Regions from separate parts of the Agromyces ramosus genome, predicted to be linked through region 1. Evidence: predicted binding sites of a transcription regulator. Region 1 holds the regulator's gene; the other holds the start of a gene.
What was found. The regulator HspR, encoded in region 1, represses chaperone genes until heat shock. The targets are predictions, from matches to a motif close to AAGTTGAGTCNNNNNGACTCAACTT.

Region 1 (5,935 bases):
GCATCCGTCACCGTCGTGCTCGTCGAGGGCGAGAGCGACCGGCTCGCGGTCGAAGCCGTCGCCAGGCGCCTCGGCCACGATCTTGCAGCAGCGGGCGCTGCCGTGGTCTCGATGCACGGGATCACGAATCTGCATCATCACCTGGCGCTGCTCGCCCGCGATCCGGTTCCCCGACGCATCGTCGGGCTCTTCGACGTCGGAGAGGCCGCCTACGTGCGGGGCGCCGTCGCCGGGGCCGGCCTCGGAGCGGCCGATGCCGATCTCGCGTCGATCGGCTTCTTCGCGTGCGACCCCGATCTCGAGGGCGAGCTGATCCGCGCGCTCGGTGCCGATCGCGTGCAGCAGCTGCTCGCCGAGCATGGCGAGCTGGCCCGCTTCCGCACCTTCCAGCAGCAGCCGTATCAGCGGCCGAGGCCGGTGGAAGCACAGCTGCGACGGTTCATGGGCACGCACAGCGGTCGCAAGGTGTTGTTCGCCCCCGTCTTCGTCGAGGCGCTCGAGGAGTCGCGCATCCCGGCGGCCCTGTCGTCGCTCGTCGCCGTCGCCGTCGCCGCTGCCAAGCGGAATACTGAACGTGCGCTGTGAGTTGAGCCAAGTACACTCAACTTTCGACGCCTCAACTTGACACGTCCGGAGGCCGCTGAAACACTTGAGTCGTCGGGACTCAAGTCCCGGTGAACAGACTTCGGTTGCGGCCACGACGGCCGAGCCGACCGCCGATGGAGCACGCGGCATCCGCTCGCGAACGCCCCTGGCAGAAGGAGAATACACATGTCACGTGCAGTAGGAATCGACCTCGGCACCACCAACTCGGTCGTCGCGGTCCTCGAGGGCGGCGAGCCCACCGTCATCGCGAACGCCGAGGGCTTCCGCACGACCCCCTCGGTCGTCGCATTCACGAAAGACGGCGAGGTGCTGGTCGGCGAGACCGCCAAGCGCCAGGCCGTCACGAACGTCGACCGCACCATCGCATCGGTCAAGCGCCACATGGGCACCGACTGGAAGTCGAGCGAGATCGACGGCAAGCAGTACACGCCGCAGGAGATCTCGGCGCGCATCCTGCAGAAGCTGAAGCGCGACGCCGAGCAGTACCTCGGCGACACCGTCACCGACGCGGTCATCACCGTTCCGGCGTACTTCAACGACGCCGAGCGCCAGGCCACGAAGGAGGCAGGCGAGATCGCAGGCCTCAACGTGCTCCGCATCATCAACGAGCCCACCGCTGCGGCGCTCGCCTACGGCCTCGACAAGGGCAAGGAGGACGAGCTCATCCTCGTCTTCGACCTCGGTGGCGGCACGTTCGACGTCTCGCTCCTCGAGGTGGGCAAAGACGACGACTTCTCGACCATCCAGGTGAAGGCGACCGCCGGCGACAACCGCCTCGGCGGCGACGACTGGGACCAGCGCGTGGTCGACTGGCTCATCAAGAAGTTCAAGGAGACCACCGGGGTCGACGTCTCGAACGACAAGATCGCGAAGCAGCGCCTGAAGGAGGCTGCCGAGCAGGCCAAGAAGGAGCTCAGCTCCTCGATGAAGACCTCGATCCAGCTCCCCTACCTCTCGCTCACCGAGAACGGCCCGGCGAACCTCGACGAGACGCTCACGCGCGCCGAGTTCGAGAACATGACGACCGACCTGCTCGACCGCACGAAGAAGCCCTTCGAAGACGTCATCCGCGAGGCCGGCATCAAGCTGTCGGATGTCGCGCACGTCGTGCTCGTCGGCGGATCGACGCGCATGCCCGCCGTCAGCGACCTCGTGAAGAAAGAGACCGGTCAGGAGCCCAACAAGGGCGTGAACCCCGATGAGGTCGTCGCCGTGGGCGCGGCCCTCCAGGCGGGCGTCCTGAAGGGCGAGCGCAAAGACGTGCTGCTCATCGACGTCACCCCCCTCAGCCTCGGCATCGAGACCAAGGGTGGCATCATGACCAAGCTCATCGAGCGCAACACGGCCATCCCCACGAAGCGCAGTGAGACCTTCACGACCGCCGACGACAACCAGCCGTCGGTCGCGATCCAGGTCTTCCAGGGCGAGCGCGAGTTCACCCGCGACAACAAGCCGCTCGGCACCTTCGAGCTGACCGGCATCGCGCCGGCTCCGCGGGGCATCCCGCAGATCGAGGTCACCTTCGACATCGACGCCAACGGCATCGTGCACGTGTCGGCGAAGGACAAGGGCACCGGCAAGGAACAGCGCATGACCATCTCCGGCGGCTCCTCGCTGCCGAAGGAGGACATCGAGCGCATGGTCCGCGACGCCGAGGAGCACGCCTCCGAAGACAAGAAGCGCCGGGAGTCCGCCGAGACCCGCAACCAGGCCGAGCAGCTCGTGTACTCGATCGAGAAGCTCATCAAGGACAACGACGACAAGCTCCCCGCAGACGTCAAGTCCGAGGTGCAGGGCGATGTCGACGCGCTGAAGAGCGCACTCGCCGGCGAAGACGACGACGCGGTGAAGACCGCGTTCGACAAGCTCACGCAATCGCAGGGCAAGCTCGGTGAAGCCATCTACGCGCAGAGCCAGGCGGCCGACGCCTCGGCCAACCCTGGCGAAGACGCGAACGCGTCGGGCACCGCGGGCGAGCCCGAGTCCGACGAGGACGTGGTCGACGCCGAGGTCATCGACGACGAGGAAGACAAGAAGTAGCCATGTCCGACGAGCAGAACCAGAACCACGAAGAGCCGGTCATTCGCGACAAGCGCAAGGTCGACCCCGACACGGGTGAGGTTCGTCAGCCGGATGCCGCAGCCGAGGAGGCACCCGAGCAGGGCGCTCCCGAGGCGGCCGACGGTGCGACGGATGCCGCGGCATCCCATTCGACGGAATCGGCTGACGCCGAGGCCGACGACGTGCTCACGGTCGACGACATCCTGAACGCGGCGAACGCCGAGGTTCGGGAGCCGAGCGACGAGCACCTCGCCGACCTCAAGCGTGTCACCGCCGAGTACGCGAACTACCGCAAGCGCACGGAGGCGAACCGTGAGATCGAGCGCGAGCGCGCGGTCGGCGCGGCGGTGGCGGTGCTGCTGCCCGTGCTCGACGACCTGCACCGTGCCGAGAAGCACGGCGACCTCGAGGGCGATGCGCCGTTCGCGACGATCGCGGCGAAGCTCCGCGGCGCCGTCGAGAAGCTCGGCCTCACGCCCTTCGGCGAGGTGGGCGAGCCGTTCGACCCGCAGCGCCACGAGGCGATCTTCCAGCAGCCGTCCGACGAGGTCGACACCGACACGGTGGCCGACGTCGTGGAGACGGGCTACATGCTCGGCGGCACGCTGCTTCGCGTGGCGAAGGTCGTCGTCAAGACGCCGCAGTAGGCACCTCCCGCAGGCCGGGTGGCGTTGGACGCCCGACGCCACCCGGCCGGCGTGATTTTCAGACAGACTTTCAGCAGGACTCGAGAGAGGGGGTGCCGGTGGCCAGCCAGGATTGGTTCGACAAGGACTTCTACCAGCTGCTCGGCGTCTCCAAAGACGTGAGCGACGCAGACCTCAAGAAGGCCTACCGCAAGCTCGCGCGCAAGTACCACCCCGACTCCAACCCGGGCGATGCGGCTGCAGAGGCGAAGTTCAAGGAAATCAGCGAGGCGCACTCGGTGCTCTCCGATCCCGAGCAGCGCAAGGAGTACGACGCGATCCGCGCCATGGGGTCCGGCGCCCGGTTCACCGCCCCGCGCGGTGGAGGCGCCGGCGGTGGCTTCGAAGACGTCTTCGGCGGCATGTTCGGCGGCGGCCCCGGTGGCCGACAGACGTTCCAGCAGGGCGGCGAGTACGACGACCTGCTGGGCGGCCTCTTCGGCGGCGGGCGCTTCGGCCAGACCACGGGCGGCTATCGCGGGTTCGGCGGTCCCTCGAAGGGTCGCGACGTCATCGCCTCCACGACGCTCGACTTCATCACGGCCACCAAGGGCGAGCAGATCACCCTCGAGACCTCCGACGGCCGCCCCATCACGGTGCGCATTCCCGCCGGGGTCGCCGACGGTCAGAAGATCAAGCTTCGTGGCAAGGGCCACCCGTCGCCCGACGGCGGCGAGGCCGGCGACCTGATCCTCACCGTGCACGTGCGCAAGCATCCGGTCTTCGAGCGCGACGGGCTCAACCTCCGCGTGACCGTGCCCGTCACCTTCGCCGAGGCCGCACTCGGCGCGACGATCCAGGTGCCGACGCTCGGGGGCGACCCCGTAAAGCTCCGCGTCGCTCCCGGTACGCCGGGCGGCCGCGTCCTTCGCGTGAAGGGCCGGGGCGTGCAGACCTCCAAGGGCACTGGCGACCTGCTCGCCGTCGTGCAGGTCGCGGTGCCGTCCCACCTGTCGAAGTCCGCCGAAGAGAAGCTCGCCCAGTTCGTGGCCGAGCTGCCCGACGAGAACCCCCGCGCCGAGCTCATCGCGAAGGCCAAGGGCTAGGCCATGGACATGAACGAGATGAGCCCGCTCTTCGTCATCTCGGTCGCGGCCGAGCTGGCCGGCATGCATCCGCAGACGCTGCGCCAGTACGACCGGCTCGGCCTGGTCTCGCCCACGCGCACCGCCGGCAAGTCCCGGCGGTACTCGATGCGCGACGTCGTACAGCTTCGCGAGATCGCGCAGCTCTCGAGTGAGGGCGTGAGCCTCGAGGGCATCCGCCGGGTGCTCGGGCTCGAAGACGAGGTCGCGAACCTCCGCACGCGGGTGCGCGAGCTCGAGGCGGCACTCGCCGACGAGATGCTCAACCGCCCCGGCCGGCGGGTGTTCGCCGCAGGCTCCCAAGGCGAGGTCGTCTCGCTCCGCGCCGGCACCCGGGTGCGTCGCGAGAACGCCGTCGTCGTCTGGCGACCGCTCGAGCGCGAGTAGCCGGCGGGCTCAGCGGCCCCAGGCCGAGGGCGGCGCCTCGACGACCTCGTACGGTCGCGAGCTCCAGTGCGTGCCGTACCCGTAGTGGCTCGAAGCCCACGCCGAAGCCCAGATCGCCTGCGCGGTGGCGTCGGCGGAGTCGCCGCGGGCGAGCGCCGCATCGACCGCGGGGTAGCGGCCCGACTGCAGGTTCTCGGCCGCGTAGTAGGCCGCCTCGATGAGGGTCGGGTAGCTGCCGAGCCCGGAGCCGCCGCCGGAACCCTGCCCGTTGTTCAGCGGGTTGTTGCGGTTCCACCAGTTGTCGGGGCCGTTCTCCTGCCGCATCCAGCGCATCATGAACGTGATGTTCTCCTCGGTGAGCGGCCAGCCGCCCTCGACGAGCACGAGCTTGGCCCAGTCGACGTTCGTGCCGCCGGCGACGAGGGTCTTCTCGCCGGTCGTGGCGACGTACGACTCGTGCGAGACGGCCGGGACGGAGACATCCGCAGCCACGTCGAGCTTCTGGACGTCACCCAGGTGCGGGGCATCCGCGGCGGCGAAGGGGAGCGCGTCACCGGCCTGCGGTGGCGGCACGAGGGCGACGCCGGCGAGCATGCCGAGCACCGAGAGCACGGCCGCGGCCGCGAGCGAACGCCTCGGCGTACGCGTTCGAGTCGGGGTGCGCGGCACGGGCGTCGCGATCTCTCGTCGCGCCGCCCGTCGTCCGCCGATCTGTGCGTCGTGCATGCGGCACTGAGGGTAGCAAACCCCGCCGGGAGCCGCACCCAGAGAGAAATCCGGCGTGATCAGGCACGCGCGCTCGACGGCGGGCGGCGGCGTACCCTTGGAGCATGCCCTTCGACTTCGGCGCACTGCGGCGCCGCCCCGACGTCGAGGGGCGTGGGCTCGAGGCGTCGGATGCCGCCGACCGGTTGATCCTCGATGAAGCGGCAGGGCTCATCGGCGATGCCGGACCGGGCGAGATCGTCGTCGTCGACGACTCGTATGGGGCGCTCGCACTCGGTGCCGCGGCGGCGGGAGCGCGGGACGTCCGCGTGCATCAGGACCTCGTCACGGGTGCCCGAGCGCTCGCCATGAACGCCGAGCACGCGGGCCTCGCCGGCGCCGTTC
Region 2 (5,935 bases), 1.2 Mb from region 1:
TCCGTCACCTCGAAGGCGACCTCGCGAGCGGCGAGACGGGCAGCGGATGCACCGAGCATGAGCCGCACGATCTGCTCGAGCTGCGGCTGGTCGAGCTTGCGGAACAGCACGATCTCGTCGATGCGGTTCAGGAACTCGGGCCGCATGGCCTCGCGGAGCTTGCCCATGACGCGGTCGCGCAGGGCCTGCTCCGAGCCGAAGCCGGTCGTGTCATCGGCAGCCCCGGCGACGAAGCCGAGCGCACCCGACCGCGACGCCAAGAACTCGGAGCCGATGTTCGAGGTCATCACGATCACCGCGTTGCGGAAGTCGACCGTGCGACCCTGGCCGTCGGTGAGACGTCCGTCGTCGAGCACCTGCAGCAGCAGGTTGAACACGTCGGGGTGCGCCTTCTCGATCTCGTCGAACAGCACGATCGAGTACGGGTTGCGCCGCACGCGCTCGGTGAGCTGGCCTGCCTCGTCGTAGCCGACGTATCCGGGAGGGGCGCCGACGAGCCGCGACACGGTGTGCCGCTCGCCGAACTCGCTCATGTCGAAGCGGATCACGGCGGTCTCGTCGTCGAACAGGCTCGACGCGAGCGCCTTCGCGAGCTCAGTCTTGCCGACACCCGTCGGCCCGAGGAACAGGAAGCTGCCCACCGGGCGACGCGCGTCGCCCATGCCGGTGCGGTTGCGGCGCACGGCCTTGGCGACCGCGGTGACCGCGTCGTCTTGACCGATGACGCGCCCGTGCAGCTCACCCTCGAGGTCGCCGAGGCGCTCGCGCTCCGTCTCGGTGAGGCGGTTCACGGGGATGCCGGTGGCCCGCGAGATCACCGCGGCGATCTCAGCCTCGTCGATCACGGTCGAGCGGTCGGCCGAGTCAGCGGATGTCGCGGCGCGGCCGGCAGCCGTCACCTCGTCGAGCTTCGCCTGCACCTTCGAGATCTCGTCACGAATCCGCGACGCCTCCTCGTAGTGCTCAGCGCCGACGGCGGCGTTCTTGTCGGCCTCGAGGTCGGCGAGCCGCGCGATGAGCGCGGAGACATCCGTCTTCACTCCCAGCCGCAGACGCAGCCGCGCCCCGGCCTGGTCGATGAGGTCGATGGCCTTGTCGGGCAGCACCCGGTCGGTGAGGTAGCGCGCGCTCAGCTCGACGGCGGCGCGAAGCGCGGCATCCGTGTACTCGATGCCGTGGTGCTCCTCGTAGGCGGGCTTCAGCCCGTGCAGGATCAGCACCGCGTCTTCGATCGAGGGCTCGCCCACGCGAACCGGCTGGAACCGGCGCTCGAGGGCGGGGTCCTTCTCGATGGTGCGGTACTCCTTGAGCGTGGTCGCACCCACGAGGTGCAGCTCACCGCGCGCGAGGCGCGGCTTCAGGATGTTGCCCGCGTCCATGCCGTCGCCACCGCCGCTGCCGCCGGCACCGACGACGGTGTGCACCTCGTCGATGAACACGATGAAGTCGCCCTTGTGCTCGGCGATCTCGTCGATGGTCTTGGTGAGGCGCTCCTCGAAGTCGCCGCGGTAGCGGGTGCCCGCGAGCATGGCGGGCAGGTCGAGCGACACGACGCGCTTGCCGAGCAGCTGCTCGGGCACGTTCTCCTCGACGATCGCGCGGGCGAGGCCCTCGACGATCGCGGTCTTGCCCACGCCGGCCTCGCCCACCAGCACCGGGTTGTTCTTGGTGCGGCGGCTGAGGATCTCGATGGTCTGCTCGATCTCGTCGACGCGTCCGATCACGGGGTCGAGCTCGCCGTTCTCGGCGAGGGCCGTGAGGTCGGTGCCGAACTTGTCGAGCATCGGGGTCGCGGATGCCCCGGCGTTGCCGCCCGCGACATCCGTCATGCCCTCCTCGCCCATGCCGGGCTCGCCCATGACCGTCTCGCGGACGCTCTGCGTGAGCGCCTCGGCGGTGACGCCGGCGCGCGCCAGCACCTGACCGGCGGGGGCATCCTGCCCAAGCACGAGCGCGAAGAAGAGGTGCTCGGGGTCGATGTAGGTCGAGCCGGCCGAGCGCGCGACCTGGTAGCTGTGGAACAGCGCGCGGCTCGCGCTCGGCGTGATCGTGGCCGAGTTGATGTCGGCCGTCTCGCCCGCGGCGGGCAAGCGCGCCTCGGTCGCGGTGATGATGCGCTCGGGCGCGACGCCGATGCGCTGGATGGCCTGCGTGACCGCCTCGTCTTCGACGATCACGCGCAGGATGTGCAGGGCGTCGAGCTCGGTCTGGCCGCGCTCGAGTGCGAAGCGTCCGGCCTGCTGCAGGATGCCTTGCGTGCGGGCGGTCAGGAACCGGCTGAGGTCGATCGACCGCGCCTGACGCGCCTGCTCTCCCGCGAGGTACCGGCTGAGGAACTCGTCGAACGAGTTCGCGCCGGCTTCGGGGTTGAAGTCTTCGGGCACCAATCCTCCTTGGGAACTTGAGCTGGGTACGCTCAAGTTCAACGCGGATGGGGCGCGGGTATTCCCGATCGGCCGCCGTCTACCTGTCGCTCGCCCAGTTGCAGCGATTGTCACTACGACGGGACTAAACGACATGCTCAACACAGCCGTCCCAGTACGGGCAGGGCAACATCCGGTATCTGGGCAAGTGAGACCAAGATTCGATGCTTGCTACGAAGACATGGCACAGATGGCCTCGTACTCGTTGCAGGATTACTCGAATCCTTAGACATCGGACTCCCCCGACTGAAGACGGCTCTCGTTCGCGCGCAGCCAAGTTTCCCCATCAGCGAGCCCGTCCGACGTGGCTCATCGAAGAGCTGGACAGTAGTCTGAGCCCGTGGCCTACGTACCAGGGCAGGTTGTAAAGCCCAACGAAGTCTTGTCCCAGTACGGCTTCGCGACCACGGATCCCACGATCCCTGTCTTCCGCTCGTCGCCACGCGCAGATATCGAAACCGAGCTGTCCATGTTTGTGGGTCCGTGCACGTTGGACGAAGTCACGAGGAGCGTCCGGCGGCGAAACGTCCTAGCGTCGGATGCAGTCCGCCACGTGCTCGCGGGCGACCTACTTGATGCGGGCTTTATCGTTGTGCATTCGCCAAGCCTTGCATCACCGAAACACGTCTCGGTCTTCTCCGCGTCGCGGGCGGTACCATGGAACGACGTTGAGGTGGCCCGTTTCGAGGCTGCTTTCGCAAATTGGAGAGGGGGCCGTGCTCGTGGCAATCGCTAGCGCCGAAGTTCTCGATACCTACAACGGTCGAGCGACCCTTCTTATTGCTGACGGGTCGCTCCACTGGATGATTCTTGGTCAGGTTGAGCCCTTCGATCTCTGGTTGGAAGTCCCACTCACCTATGACGAGCAGGAGCAGCTGTCGCTGCAGGTGCCTGCTGACTTGGACACGTTCGTTACGTCACTTAGTGGGCGTGGTGCTCGCTTCACATTCTCGCTCGATGGAGAGCGCCTCGCGAAGCGCACTATCTCGATCGACCCCAGCACGCGCAGCATTGTCGCAGAAGGCGTCCTATCGCTGGTTGCCTTTCTCGAAGCAGCAGCGCAAGAGGCTGGCGCAGGCAGCAAGCGCGAGCTACTCACTGAGGCTAGGCACGAGATGAGCGAGCTCATCGGCTATGGCTATGGCCCCGTGACATGACTGAGCCCGGATGCCAGGCTTCGTCCACGGGCGCGATCTCTGAAAGACGAACTGCCTCAGTTCCTTATCCCTAGAGCCACACGCATCTCAGCAATGAGCGCATCGTCTACCCGCACGATAGTCGCGCTGTCGTCATCACCAGCTCTCGTGCGCAGTACGGCCTGCGCGGCTCGCTCTACGCTGGGTGGACCAAGGATCACGACGCCTGCCATCGCATCGTAGCGAGCTCCGCTGTGCGAATCCGCCTCTCGGATGAGGTTCCGATAGCGAAGCACTGCCTCTTCGTCCGGACTTGAATCCTCTGACATCACACCGCGTTCCTGCGCGAGCCTGTGCGTGCCGGCCTCAATCACGCGCCAGCGATGCAAGTGTTTCTCCAAGGCCACGAACGCTTCATACCGCCGTTCCTGCACCCATTTTCGGTGTTCGCGACGGCCCTGGATCGCCGCCCCAATGAACCCTCCGATAACGGTCAGCACCGCGCCGCTGAGGCCCGAGAGGAGGACGAGCGCCAGGGCATCCGTCACTGCTGCTCCGACCACGCGAACTGTGGCGTCAAGTCGATCACTAACCGTCGTATATGAATCATGCGCTCAGCGTAGTTACGCGGCAGGCCCCAATCGCCTCGTCACATAGAAGCGTTTCGCCCATCCGCAGCATCGGCTGGCACATGCTCAACTGGCACTGGCCGACTCAAGACTGATTCGGAATTCTTCTGCGGCAGGTTCCATGGTGTATTCGATGAGCTCGACGTGGTGGGCTTTCAGCGCGTCGAGCACGTTCGCTGGCGTCGTGCGGAAGTACTCGCGTCGCAAATTGACCTTATTGACTCGCTCGGCGGCGAAGGTCGAGTGGAGCATGCTCTCGATTCCGACAGCATCGTCTGCGAAGAAGAGGGCATGCACGTCGAAGCGGAATGGCACGGATGCGTCACCGAGTTCGTGGACTCTATCCATTGGTTCGAGGCGACGGGTCATGCCGATCTTGACCATGTTCTCGCCGAACGCACCGATGTTCGAGATGACGTACACGTAGCCGGCCCGGATGTTCGCGGCCCGATAGTCGACGTCTTCAAGTGCTCGGTCGACGTCGGCGAGCTTCGTACGCATCCGTTCGGCGCCTTCGACATCACCGTTCGCCTCGAGCGCCGCGAGCGCCGCGAGGTAGTGCGCCTTCTCCTTGTCGAGGCGTTCGTGTTCGCGCGCGAGTTCTTGCTCAGCTTTCCGTTGCTCACGAAGTTCGGCCCGGCGCTCTCGTTCGAGTTCTTTCTCTGCCTGCAGGGTCTGGAGGTGCTTCGCGGCGAGCGCGAGTTCCTGCATACGGAGCTGCTGGTAGTACGGCGTGATCTTCAGATCGATCATCGTGCCTTGGCGCGCGATCTGGTCGGCGACCTTGCCGAGGCGCTGCTGCGCGGCCGACAGGTTGCCGGCGCGCATCGTCTTCACGCAGTTCTCTGCCTCCGCGTTGTATGCGCGAAGCAGGATCTTGCTCATGTCACTGACGAACTTCCGCCCCTTGGACGCGGAGTTGTTGAACGTGAATCCTTGCGACGCAGTGGTCGCTCTCCCGGTGCGGGCTGCGTCCTTGATCTGCGCCCGCAATACCTCCAGCTGCCCGGCGAGCGCTGCCGATGACTCGGCAGGATGCTCGTAGTTGAAGATGCCGAGCTCCTGCAAGCTCGCGGCCTCACGGAGGTTCACGACCTCGTGCTTCTGCTCGTCGATCTCGATCTGCAGCGAACGACTTGTCGCTTGCAACGATTCGATGTGCTTCGCGGCATCCGTCACGGCCCGATTCCACTCGGTGCGGGAAGCCAGCTGCTCGGCTTCGAACGCAGCGCGTTGCTGCGCGAGGTCCGATTCGACGCTCGCTCGGTACGCATCGACGTCACCGAAGGCCTGAAGCCCGTGCTTGTCGACCAGCGCCTGGAGTTCCTCCGCCCGGGCCCGGGCATCGCCCTTCGAGAGACGCCCGATGGGCTTCGGCGGCCGGCCAGCAGAAGGGGCGCCCGCCGACTCGGCAGCAGGGATAGGGCTCAGATGCTCCGTCCATTGGTGGCCATCCCACCAGCGGAGTGTGTTCGGGGTCGCGTCCGGATACCAACCGGCAGGGGCGGTCGTGGTCATGCTAGGGCTCCGATGCTCAGGCTTCGAACGATACCGGCACTGTCACTGCCGGCACAGTCACTCAAGAGAGGTACACGAAGCGAGCGGTCACCGCGGTTCGCCCGGAGGCGAACATCGGGCCTTCGCCCTTCTAAGACGGGGCAACGATGTCGCTCACACAAGTACCCGCTCGTGGGACAATCCAAAGGATGTTGGATTCAGATGTGCGTGCTGCGCTACATGCGCGACT

Region 2: a site for HspR is predicted at 2,399-2,423, ahead of QFZ26_RS12890 (ATP-dependent Clp protease ATP-binding subunit). Genes of this name have one in related genera too.

What each region holds. Positions count from the first base shown of each region.
Region 1 is NZ_JAUSYY010000001.1:1,576,999-1,582,933, reverse strand. Features, by position in the region: gene QFZ26_RS07450 (TOPRIM nucleotidyl transferase/hydrolase domain-containing protein) at 1-585, shown strand, start outside; gene dnaK (molecular chaperone DnaK) at 772-2,646, shown strand; gene QFZ26_RS07440 (nucleotide exchange factor GrpE) at 2,649-3,314, shown strand; gene QFZ26_RS07435 (DnaJ C-terminal domain-containing protein) at 3,413-4,399, shown strand; gene QFZ26_RS07430 (heat shock protein transcriptional repressor HspR) at 4,409-4,825, shown strand; gene QFZ26_RS07425 (hypothetical protein) at 4,835-5,551, opposite strand; gene QFZ26_RS07420 (class I SAM-dependent methyltransferase) at 5,656-5,935, shown strand, end outside.
Region 2 is NZ_JAUSYY010000001.1:2,738,902-2,744,836, reverse strand. Features, by position in the region: gene QFZ26_RS12890 (ATP-dependent Clp protease ATP-binding subunit) at 1-2,384, opposite strand, end outside; gene QFZ26_RS12885 (hypothetical protein) at 3,140-3,580, shown strand; gene QFZ26_RS12880 (hypothetical protein) at 3,637-4,107, opposite strand; gene QFZ26_RS12875 (DUF4041 domain-containing protein) at 4,255-5,706, opposite strand; gene QFZ26_RS12870 (sce7726 family protein) at 5,895-5,935, shown strand, end outside.